One region of the Thalassotalea atypica genome, then DNA from elsewhere that is predicted to be linked to it. Evidence: predicted binding sites of a transcription regulator. Region 1 holds the regulator's gene; each other region holds the start of a gene.
What was found. Region 1 encodes FNR, which switches genes on or off when oxygen is low (the NO sensors DNR and NnrR bind a similar motif). Its sites were predicted from a motif close to TTGATCTAGATCAA; they were not measured.
Positions count from the first base shown of each region.

Region 2: nrdG (anaerobic ribonucleoside-triphosphate reductase activating protein) is a predicted target of FNR. The motif match lies at 1,535-1,548, and genes of this name have one in related genera.
Region 3: napE (periplasmic nitrate reductase, NapE protein) is a predicted target of FNR. The motif match lies at 1,047-1,060, and genes of this name have one in related genera.

Region 1 covers NZ_AP027364.1:2,661,562-2,664,850, reverse strand. The annotation lists gene torD (molecular chaperone TorD) at 1-397, shown strand, start outside; gene uspE (universal stress protein UspE) at 553-1,479, opposite strand; gene fnr (fumarate/nitrate reduction transcriptional regulator Fnr) at 1,639-2,358, opposite strand; gene QUE03_RS12180 (sulfite exporter TauE/SafE family protein) at 2,406-3,077, opposite strand; gene ccoS (cbb3-type cytochrome oxidase assembly protein CcoS) at 3,155-3,289, opposite strand, start outside.
Region 2 covers NZ_AP027364.1:4,182,692-4,185,980, forward strand. The annotation lists gene QUE03_RS18755 (hypothetical protein) at 32-1,420, shown strand; gene nrdG (anaerobic ribonucleoside-triphosphate reductase activating protein) at 1,617-2,093, shown strand; gene nrdD (anaerobic ribonucleoside-triphosphate reductase) at 2,080-3,289, shown strand, end outside.
Region 3 covers NZ_AP027364.1:3,466,141-3,469,429, forward strand. The annotation lists gene QUE03_RS15820 (GNAT family N-acetyltransferase) at 1-940, opposite strand, end outside; gene napE (periplasmic nitrate reductase, NapE protein) at 1,120-1,281, shown strand; gene napF (ferredoxin-type protein NapF) at 1,300-1,809, shown strand; gene QUE03_RS15835 (chaperone NapD) at 1,812-2,075, shown strand; gene napA (nitrate reductase catalytic subunit NapA) at 2,086-3,289, shown strand, end outside.

The sequences.
Region 1 (3,289 bases):
CAGAACCAGTGTGTCACCATATGCTGGGCAATATTTTAGCTCGAAGACAAATGATGCGGTTAGTAATCAACCAAGCTCGCGGAAGAAAAAAGATAGGGTTGAACTTTTTGGCGAGCTTCACCAGAGAATGATTTCGTTTTTAACGGATAATAAATTGCAAATTCATAATGACTTTCCTGAGCCAGGAGATCATATTGCGATAATTTTGGCTTATATTGGCCACCTATGTAATACAGCAGGGCGTAAGGAGCAGCTTGATTTTATAGAGCACTATCTCATGACTTGGCTCGGTGATTTTGTCAGCCAAGTGAATAAACACGATAATGGTTCGTTCTATAATGCGGTTGCAGAGTTAACGTTACAGTGGTTAAAATTTGATATTATCAACCTAAAATAATGATTAGCTCATAAAGTAAAAAATAGCTATAAGCTTTATTTGGGTGAAAAGAGACAATTATTGGCTTCCTACGACTTAGTGTGTGTATCGTATAGGAAGCCAAGAAAGAGTAAGCATTTATTGGTTAATAATTATTGCCGGTGCTAACCGCCTTTTTATTGTAATGGGGATTTATAGCCTTGCGGCTTTAAAGCTAGAACATCACAGTTGAGTCTATCAATAACATGTTCTGCTGTATTACCAATAAGTGCTGCCGAAATTCCCGTTCTGCCAATGGTGCCGAGGATGACTAATTCAGCATCAAGTTGTGTTGAAAGGCTCTCGATAATGTCTTCAGGTAGACCTTCGTTTACATAGGTGTTTTCTACTGGAATACAAAATTTCTCGGCGTGCACCTTCATAGAGTCTTTATGGTGCTGCATCATAGTGTCATTGTATTGACTTGCGTCGAATTCTGGAATTTCAATGGCAATGTTAACAGGCGTGCCAGGAAAAGAATTAACTAAATGTACATTAGACTTGATCAGTCCAGCTATGTGGATAGCTTCTTCCGTGATTTTGTCATTAAGTGATTGATGTTCTGACTCATCACTACCAGCATTGATGGCAGCAATAATATTGCCATTTTCTGGCCAACTATGGTCTTTTACCAGTAATACTGGGCAAGGACATTTACGTAGCAAATGCCAATCAGTTGGGGTAAATATAACGGATTTGAGCTTGTCGTGTTGGTGGGTACCCTTAATAACCATGTCATAGCTATCGTCTATTACTTTTTCAATGACAGCTTCAAAGGGGCGATTATGCCAAACAACTTGAGTGTTGATATTAATGTCACCAAGCTCTATGTCAGCTAAAATATCTTTGATCCACTGTGCGCGATCATCTATTACTGTTTGACGCATCGACTCGCGTTCTTCACTAGAAAGCATGGTGGTCATTTCGTATGAAAAGTCGAAGATACTTAAAAAAGCAGTTACAGAAGCATTTGTTAATTTTGCCATGTGTATAGCACGCTTCAATGCTTTTTGGTCTTCAACAGTGGGATCGATTACAACTAATATTTTTTGATACTTTTCCATGATTGCCTCTCATTACTGTTATGAGCCTGTTATAACCATGATGCAACAGGCATAAAAACAATAATTTGTTTTAAATCAACATTTAGACGCAATAAATTATTGCGTCATTAATAGCATAGTATGGAAAAATAGTGATGAAAAGTGTTGAGCAATATTAAATTAAAGCAACGCTGTACTGTACAGCTTGTCTCTATCTAAAATAGTGATCAGTTTTCCGTTAACTTCAATTAAACCCTCTTTATGAAAGCGGTTTAATAATCGGCTAATGGTTTCTACCGTCAGACCAATATAATTACCGATATCGCCGCGGGTCATGGTTAATCTAAATTCTTTAGAAGATAATCCACGTTCTTTATAACGATCACATAGTGACGCGATAAAGGTAGCTAAGCGTTGTTCGGCATTTTTTCTATTTAGCAACGACAACATATTTTGATCAGTGCGAATTTCCTGGCTCATTAAACGAAGTACTTGACGCTTTAAAGATGGCATAGAATCAGAAAGTTGATCTAGTGTATCGTATGGAATTTCACAGACCATTGCGGTTTCAAGTGCTTGAGCAAAACTTTGGTGTTCTGTGTTTGATATTGCGTCGAAACCAAGTAAATCACCTGCTAAGTGAAATCCTGTAATTTGCTCTTCGCCATTTGCGTCTATGGTATAGGTTTTAAATGTACCAGAACGGATAGCGTATAGAGAATGCAGTTCTTCACCGTCGGCGAAAATTTTCTCATTCTTACGAATAGGTCGCTTACGATCAATAATGTTATCTAATGTGTCTAGTTCTTGCTCATTTAGTGAAAACGGTAAGCATAATTCACTGATGCTACAATTTTGACAATGGATATGATTATTAGCATCACACGATTTTTGAGGCATTGGCTCTCGATTCCAATTAATTAATGCATTTGCAAGTACACATGATATTAAAACCACGCACTATAGGCAACCTGTAAGCTATAAATTCCATAACAAATTAGTGACAAACCTATGAATTGGCGAAATCTAATATCTTTGACTAACTTTCCAATTGAGAAAAAACCAAAGGACAATGTAACGAGCGCTGGCAGTGTACCTAGCCCGAAAGCAAACATGATACTTGCACCATTTAACGCGTTGCCACTTGCTAGCGACCAAGTCAATGTTGAGTAGACGAGCCCACAAGGTAGCCAGCCCCATAATGTACCTAGTAACAGTGCTTTAGAAGGAGTAGTTACAGGAATTAGCTTACGGCTAAGTGGCGATATATGTTTCCACAAATGTTTACCTAGGGTTTCAAGTTTTGACAGTATCATTGCCCATTGCCCCATGTACAGGCCAAGCAATATCAGGAATAAGGCCGCCAAAACCCGTAAAATGGTTAATGGAAAACCTAAAGAATGTATCGCTAATGAGCCAGTAAATCCGGCAATTGCGCCAATTAATGTATAAGAAAGGATCCTGCCAATATTATACGAAAAAACCAGTATAGCACTGGGTTTACGCTTGTTTTGTGGCATCGCGCTGGTCAACATGCTGGTGATACCGCCACACATGCCAATACAATGTCCGCTACCCAATAAACCAATGATAAAAGCAGAAAAAAAATCTATATTCATGTCGCGAAGTCTCTTGTAGGGCAAATGGCTTTTACATTTAACCTAAAATGGACTGATAAAATCAGTTACGATTATTCTTACTTTTTTTTGCTATCAGGGTGTTCTGATAGTTTTTCTGATTCATTTTTACCTGGGCCGTCATTATTTTCATCATCAAACAGTATACTTAAACCTTCTTTTTCTAGGTCATCAAATTGTTCAGTTTTTACGGC
Region 2 (3,289 bases), 1.5 Mb from region 1:
TCCTGTAAATGAGTTTATTTTGGTTTAATACATGAAAACTAGATGGTTAAAAAGTGTTTCAGCTATAATGATTGCTGTCACGTTGTCCGCTTGTAATGACAGCGATAAGGACTATACAAATTCAGTTTCTTACGATTTAGGAAACACAAACGGAGAATGGCAATCAGGTTTTGCTGATTATCCTGTAGGTGGTGAAGTCGAGTGGGAGCTCACCGCATTAGAAAATCAGTCATTTACTTTAGTATCTGGCGAAGCAAAAACAGGTTATTACTTACATTCGTACAACCGTAGTGACGACACTAAAATGTATCTCACGCGACAAATTGACAACCTAAAACCTAATACTCACTATGATGTTAGTTTCTCTCTTGAAATCGCGACGAACGTTAATGATCAATGCTTTGGTATTGGTGGTGCTCCTCACGCAGTTACAGTAAAAACCGGCTTATCAAAACAACAACCTGATTTATATGTAGACGAGATTGATCACTACCGCATGAATATTGATATTGGCAATCAGGTACAAGAAGGTTTAGATGGGCAGTCCTTAGGCCATATTGGCGAAAGCACACTTGTTGATTGCTCTCCTGATAGCCCTGATTATGCCCTTAAACAATTTTCAAATGCCGATCGTACATTTGAAGTCACTTCAGACGAACAAGGTAAGTTGTGGCTCACCTTCGCAACAGATTCTGGCTTTGAAGGACCGACAAGCATTTATGTGACTGAGTTCAATGCTGATTTCGTCGAGTCAGAAAAGGACGCGTTACAGTTTGAAGAAGTCGTCGACTTTTCCGTAGCGCAACCTGCAGTAGAAGCGGTATTTTTTGATTATCCGATTGGCCGCGAATTTGAATGGGAGTTAACTGCTGCGCCATTAACTGAAGTAGCAGATGCAAGTGGAAATACAATTGCTGGTTATTTGCTTCATTCATACAACCGCAGTGACGACACGGGTATGCTGTTAAATAAGCCGATTAAAGGTTTAGCAGCCAATGCGTCTTATGTTGCTGACGTTGTACTTTCAATCGCCACTAATGTTAACAATCAATGTTTTGGTATTGGCGGTGCACCACATTCAGTTGCAGTAAAAACAGCCTTATCTCTTGAAAAGCCCGCACAAATGTTAATCGAAGGCGATGATCATTATCGTATCAACCTTGATATCGGTAATAATTTTAGCGAAGGAAATCAAGGTCTTGTGTTAGGGGATATTGGTGAAGAGTCACTGTTAGACTGCAATCCAGATTCAAATGTTTATGCGATAAAGCCATTTAATACGGTAGATCTTGAACGTCAATTAAATATTGAAACTGATGAACGTGGTATTGCATACTTCAGCATCATGACAGATTCCGGCTTTGAAGGTCCAACGACCATCTTATTCACTCACGCAGCAATTAGCTTCACTAAGATGTAGATAGTAAAAAATAATTTTGGCGCAGGGATTTAGAGGATCACTGCGCCAGCTCTACATCTAATAAAACTAGCTTAATTATCGACCTGTGCAAATCCCCACCAACAAAAACCTAGCTTGATCTAAATCAATTCAACACGCCTGCTTGATCTATATATTGTGTTAAAAATTAAAACAAACACAACATATAGTGCCATATATGATTTTCAACACACTATTGCCCTCAATCGTATTTCAAGAAGTGCCCGGTGAAATCAGCTTGTGCTTTAGCATTACTGGCTGTGACATTGGCTGTAATGGCTGCCATAGCACAGAGCTGTGGAAAAAAGAAAACGGCACTTTCTTAAATGAAGAGACTTTCGAATACTGGTTAAACAAATATCAAAACTTGATCTCTTGTGTTGTTTTTTTTGGTGGCGAATGGCAGCCGAGTCAACTCATTAGTTTACTCTGCATAGCTCAATCTAGAGGTCTTAAAACTTGCCTTTATACTGGCAGAAAGTATATAGACTTATCCATTAGCCACCATTTAGATTTTCTTAAAACCGGAAAGTGGGATGCTGCATTAGGTGGTTTAGACAGCGACACAACAAATCAGGTTTTTATGAATGTAAAAACGGGCGAGACGCTCAATCATTTATTTAACTCTCAGGGAGTACAACATGCTGCAGCTTAGTGAACAACAAATCAATAATAAACTTCAGTTCATAGAACAATACTTTTCAGCCAGTAATGCCGCCGATGGCTCAAAGATGGACGCCAATGCCAATGTTACCCAAAAAAACATTGCAACGTTAGAAGCTGAGTTGCTTAAGGACTGTTTCATTCAAGTAAACCGTGGCTTAGTCAAAAATAAAATCAGTGAAGTATTTTCTGAAGAGTTGGCACAAGAATATGAACGTCAAATTCAAGATCACGAAATTTATGTTCATGACGAAACCAGCATTAAGCCTTATTGCACTTCTATCAGCATGTATCCATTCCTATTGGACGGTTTAACTAAGCTTGGTGGAGAGTCAAAAGCGCCTAAACATATAGAGTCATTTTGTGGTTCATTTGTGAACTTGATTTTTGCTATTTCTGCACAATTTGCAGGAGCGGTCGCATCGGTAGAATTTCTAACTTACTTTGATTATTTTGCTCGTAAAGATTATGGTGATGATTACTTAATTACGCATACTAAATTGATCGAAAACCACCTGCAGCATGTAGTTTACGCGATCAATCAGCCAGCGGCCGCAAGAGGCTATCAAAGTGTATTTTGGAACATCTCATTATTTGATCAGTTCTATTTTGATTCCATGTTCGAAAACTTTGTCTTCCCTGATTTTTCTAAAGCAAATTGGTCGACGGTTTCTTCACTGCAAAGCTTTTTCTTAACTTGGTTCAATCAAGAACGAGAAAAAGCGGTGCTGACATTCCCCGTAGTTACCGCAGCAATGCTGACGGAAAATGGCCAATGTAAAGATCTAGCGTTTGCTAAAAACCTCGCACAAGAAAAAGCAGAAGGTAGCTCATTCTTCATTTATATGTCAGAAAGTGCTGATTCACTTGCTTCGTGTTGTCGATTGCGTAATGAAATATCAGATAATACGTTCTCATACACATTAGGTGCTGGTGGTGTAGCCACTGGATCAATCAATGTTATCACCATCAACATGAATCGATTGATTCAGGACGGTCGTGACTTACAAGCTGAAATCGAAAAAATTCAAAAATACCAAGTCGCCTATCGCAAGTTAATGGAAGAATACTTGGCCAATGGCGCATTAAGTGTTTATGACGCCGGTTTTATTTCTCTTGATAAGCAGTTTTTAACTATTGGCATTAACGGTATGGCCGAAGCGGCTGAATATAAAGGCTTAACGGTTG
Region 3 (3,289 bases), 800 kb from region 1:
TTGGTGCAAGCTCTAACATTCGCTTTAACAAATAAACTGGAACTCCTGCCGCTTCATCTACCAATAATATATCTATATCGGGGGATTGTTTAATTAGCTGATCTACAGGTAAATAGGTAATGGAATTTTTACCAATCGTGAGCTTCCCTTGATGTTGGTTTATATTGTGATTCAATGATTGATTAAGCAACCTGAGCTGTCGTTCGAGATGACTATAAAAAATGGTCAGTGCAGCACGATTAGGGGCTGTAATGACCATCTGAATTGGACGCGTACTCGATATAAAAAGTTGAGCACAGACAAGCGCTAACGCAGTAGTCTTTCCGCGTCCTCGATCGGCGGTCAGTACCACTGGGTCTTTTTTCTTTGACTTGATAGCACTGCAGATCAACTGTACGGCATTAGTTTGTTCACTAATTACCTCGTACGATGGCTTAATCTGTTGACTAAAAGACCGACCATTATTTAAATGTTCTTCGGTTTTTATCAGCTGCACATTTCCTTGTTCAGACACGTAATAATTGCGCTCAGACTGTTTTATGTACTGCAAAAACCTTGACAAAAAATGAGTAGGGACGAAGGAGCTATCCTGGCTATTGAGCCAGACAAAACAAATTCCACCGGCAGCGATTGTGCCAGCAAGGGCGGCCAAAGCATCAACGTTAAGTTCTGGGTCGACAAACAACAGAAACTGATTTTCTGTACCTAAGTGGTGAGTGTAAGTTTTTCGATTAACGTCTCCTGAAACAGTGGCAAGCTCACTATAAGTTAACAACCTATTTTGTGTACCATTATCGCTAGAATTCAAAGTTGTTTTATCTAAAAACTCTTGTATGTTCTGCTGCGCCCACAATAAGTCACCGTCCAAAACTACAAGGCTACGATGCTTTGAACGCAACAGGTTGAGATACAATTTTTTTAAGAATTCATAAATCGTCATTAAGATGTTACAGTCATGTAAAATAATCGTACAAAATCAATATTCTATACTAAACTTGAAAGCAAAGTTTGATTTTGCTTTTTTTGTTATTAAATATCCCTAACTTTTGTGCGGGATCAATATTTTAGAATTAAAACAGACGGACAATATCTCCGTTTAATAAAAGTAGGTAGAGCATAATGGAAACAGAATACACTCCAGAGCAACAAGAAAAACATGAGCGAAATACGTTTTTATTTTTGGCCGTATTTTTAGCGCCGATTCTTTCGGTCATCATTGTTGGCGGTTTTGGATTCGCAATTTGGATAAGCCAAATCCTAATGGGCCCGCCAACGTCGTAAGATGACGGACAGTTAAACATGGAAGAACTTGCAAATCCAGCGCGAAGAAGACTGTTTAGAGGAAAAGTAAGCTCGAAACCTCAGCTTCGTCTGCCTTGGGTAAAGAGTGAACGTGATTTCTTATCCCAATGTACTCAGTGCAAAGCCTGCATCGATAATTGTGAAACTAATATCATTGTTAAAGATGATCTAGGTTACCCAAAAGTTGATTTTAGCCAAGGAGAATGTACTGATTGTAAAAAATGTATTGAAGTGTGCGAGCAACCTTTATTTAAGTCGGACGCTGAAATTGCTAGCTGTGCGCCTTGGCCAATTAATTTTAAAATTGAAAAAAGCTGCTTAGCGTTAAACCAGATTTATTGCCAAAGTTGTAAAGACGCCTGTGACACAAGAGCGATTGAATTTAATTTCCTCGATTCGAGTATTCCTAGTCCAAGTTTAAACAACGATGATTGCAGCCAGTGTGGCGCCTGTATTGAGGTGTGTCCACAAAGTGCAATCAAATATGACTTTAATGTCGAGAAATAATTATGACTCAAGAACATGAGTACCACGTTGCTAGTTTTGTAGCACACGGCAGGCCAGAAAGCAGCGAAGTGCTGTCACAAGAAATTATCGCTATAGAGGGCGCTGAGATACACGCAGTAAGTGAAGAGGGTAAAATTGTATTTACCATTGAAGCAAATAACCAAAAATTAATTGCTGCGCGTTTAGACGAATTTAAGCATCACGATGAACTCATGAGTTTATCACCCATTTACCATCAATTTTTAACAGAAAATGAACCAAACTAAGGTGAGTACAATGACTATAAATCGCCGAGAATTTATTAAAGCAAATGCGGTCGCAGCCGCAGCGGCCGTAGCTGGGGTGTCTGTACCAGCAGCAGCCTCAAACCTAATCACAACCAGTGATGCAACAAAGATAAAATGGGATAAAGCCGCTTGTCGTTTTTGTGGTACAGGTTGTAGTGTCAACGTCGGTGTTATGGACGGTAAAGTTGTAGCTACCCACGGTGATATTAAATCACCTGTGAATAAAGGCCTTAACTGCGTAAAAGGCTATTTCTTATCGAAAATCATGTACGGCAAGGATCGAATTACCACTCCATTGCTGCGCATGAAAAATGGTAAGTACAGCAAAGACGGCGATTTCACACCAATCAGTTGGGATCAAGCCTTTGACGTTATGGCTGAAAAAGCAAAAGACGCATTGAAGAAAACAGGCCCAACAGCAGTTGGTATGTTTGGCTCTGGTCAGTGGACAGTACAAGAAGGTTATGCTGCCGCAAAACTGTATAAAGCAGGATTTAGATCTAACAACATTGATCCTAACGCACGCCACTGTATGGCTTCTGCGGTTGGTGGCTTTATGCGTACCTTTGGAATTGACGAGCCTATGGGTTGTTATGACGACATGGAAGCGGCTGATGCCATCGTTCTGTGGGGTTCTAATATGGCTGAAATGCACCCAATCCTTTGGACACGTGTTACCGATCGCCGTTTAAGTGCCCCTCATGTAAAAGTAGCTGTACTTTCTACTTACGAGCACCGCAGCTTTGATCTTGCTGATAACGGTATGATTTTCACACCGCAAACAGATTTAGCTATATTAAACTATATCGCGAATTACATTATTCAAACAGATCGTGTAAACAAAGACTTTGTTTCTAAACACACCAATTTCCGTTTAGGTAATACCGATATTGGCTACGGATTACGTCCTGAACATCCGCTTGAGCAAAAAGCAAAAAACAACAAAAAAGCGGGTGGCTCTAAAGCAATCAACTTTGATGAATATGCTAAATTTGTTAGTACCTATACTGCGGAATATGTTTCCAAACTTTCTGGTGTTCCTGAGCACAAATTAAAAGATCTCGCTGAAATGTATGCAGATCCGAAAGTGAAAGTTACCTCTTTTTGGACTATGGGTTTCAACCAACATACACGAGGAGTCTGGGCGAACAATTTAGTTTATAACATCCATTTATTAACAGGTAAGATTGCAA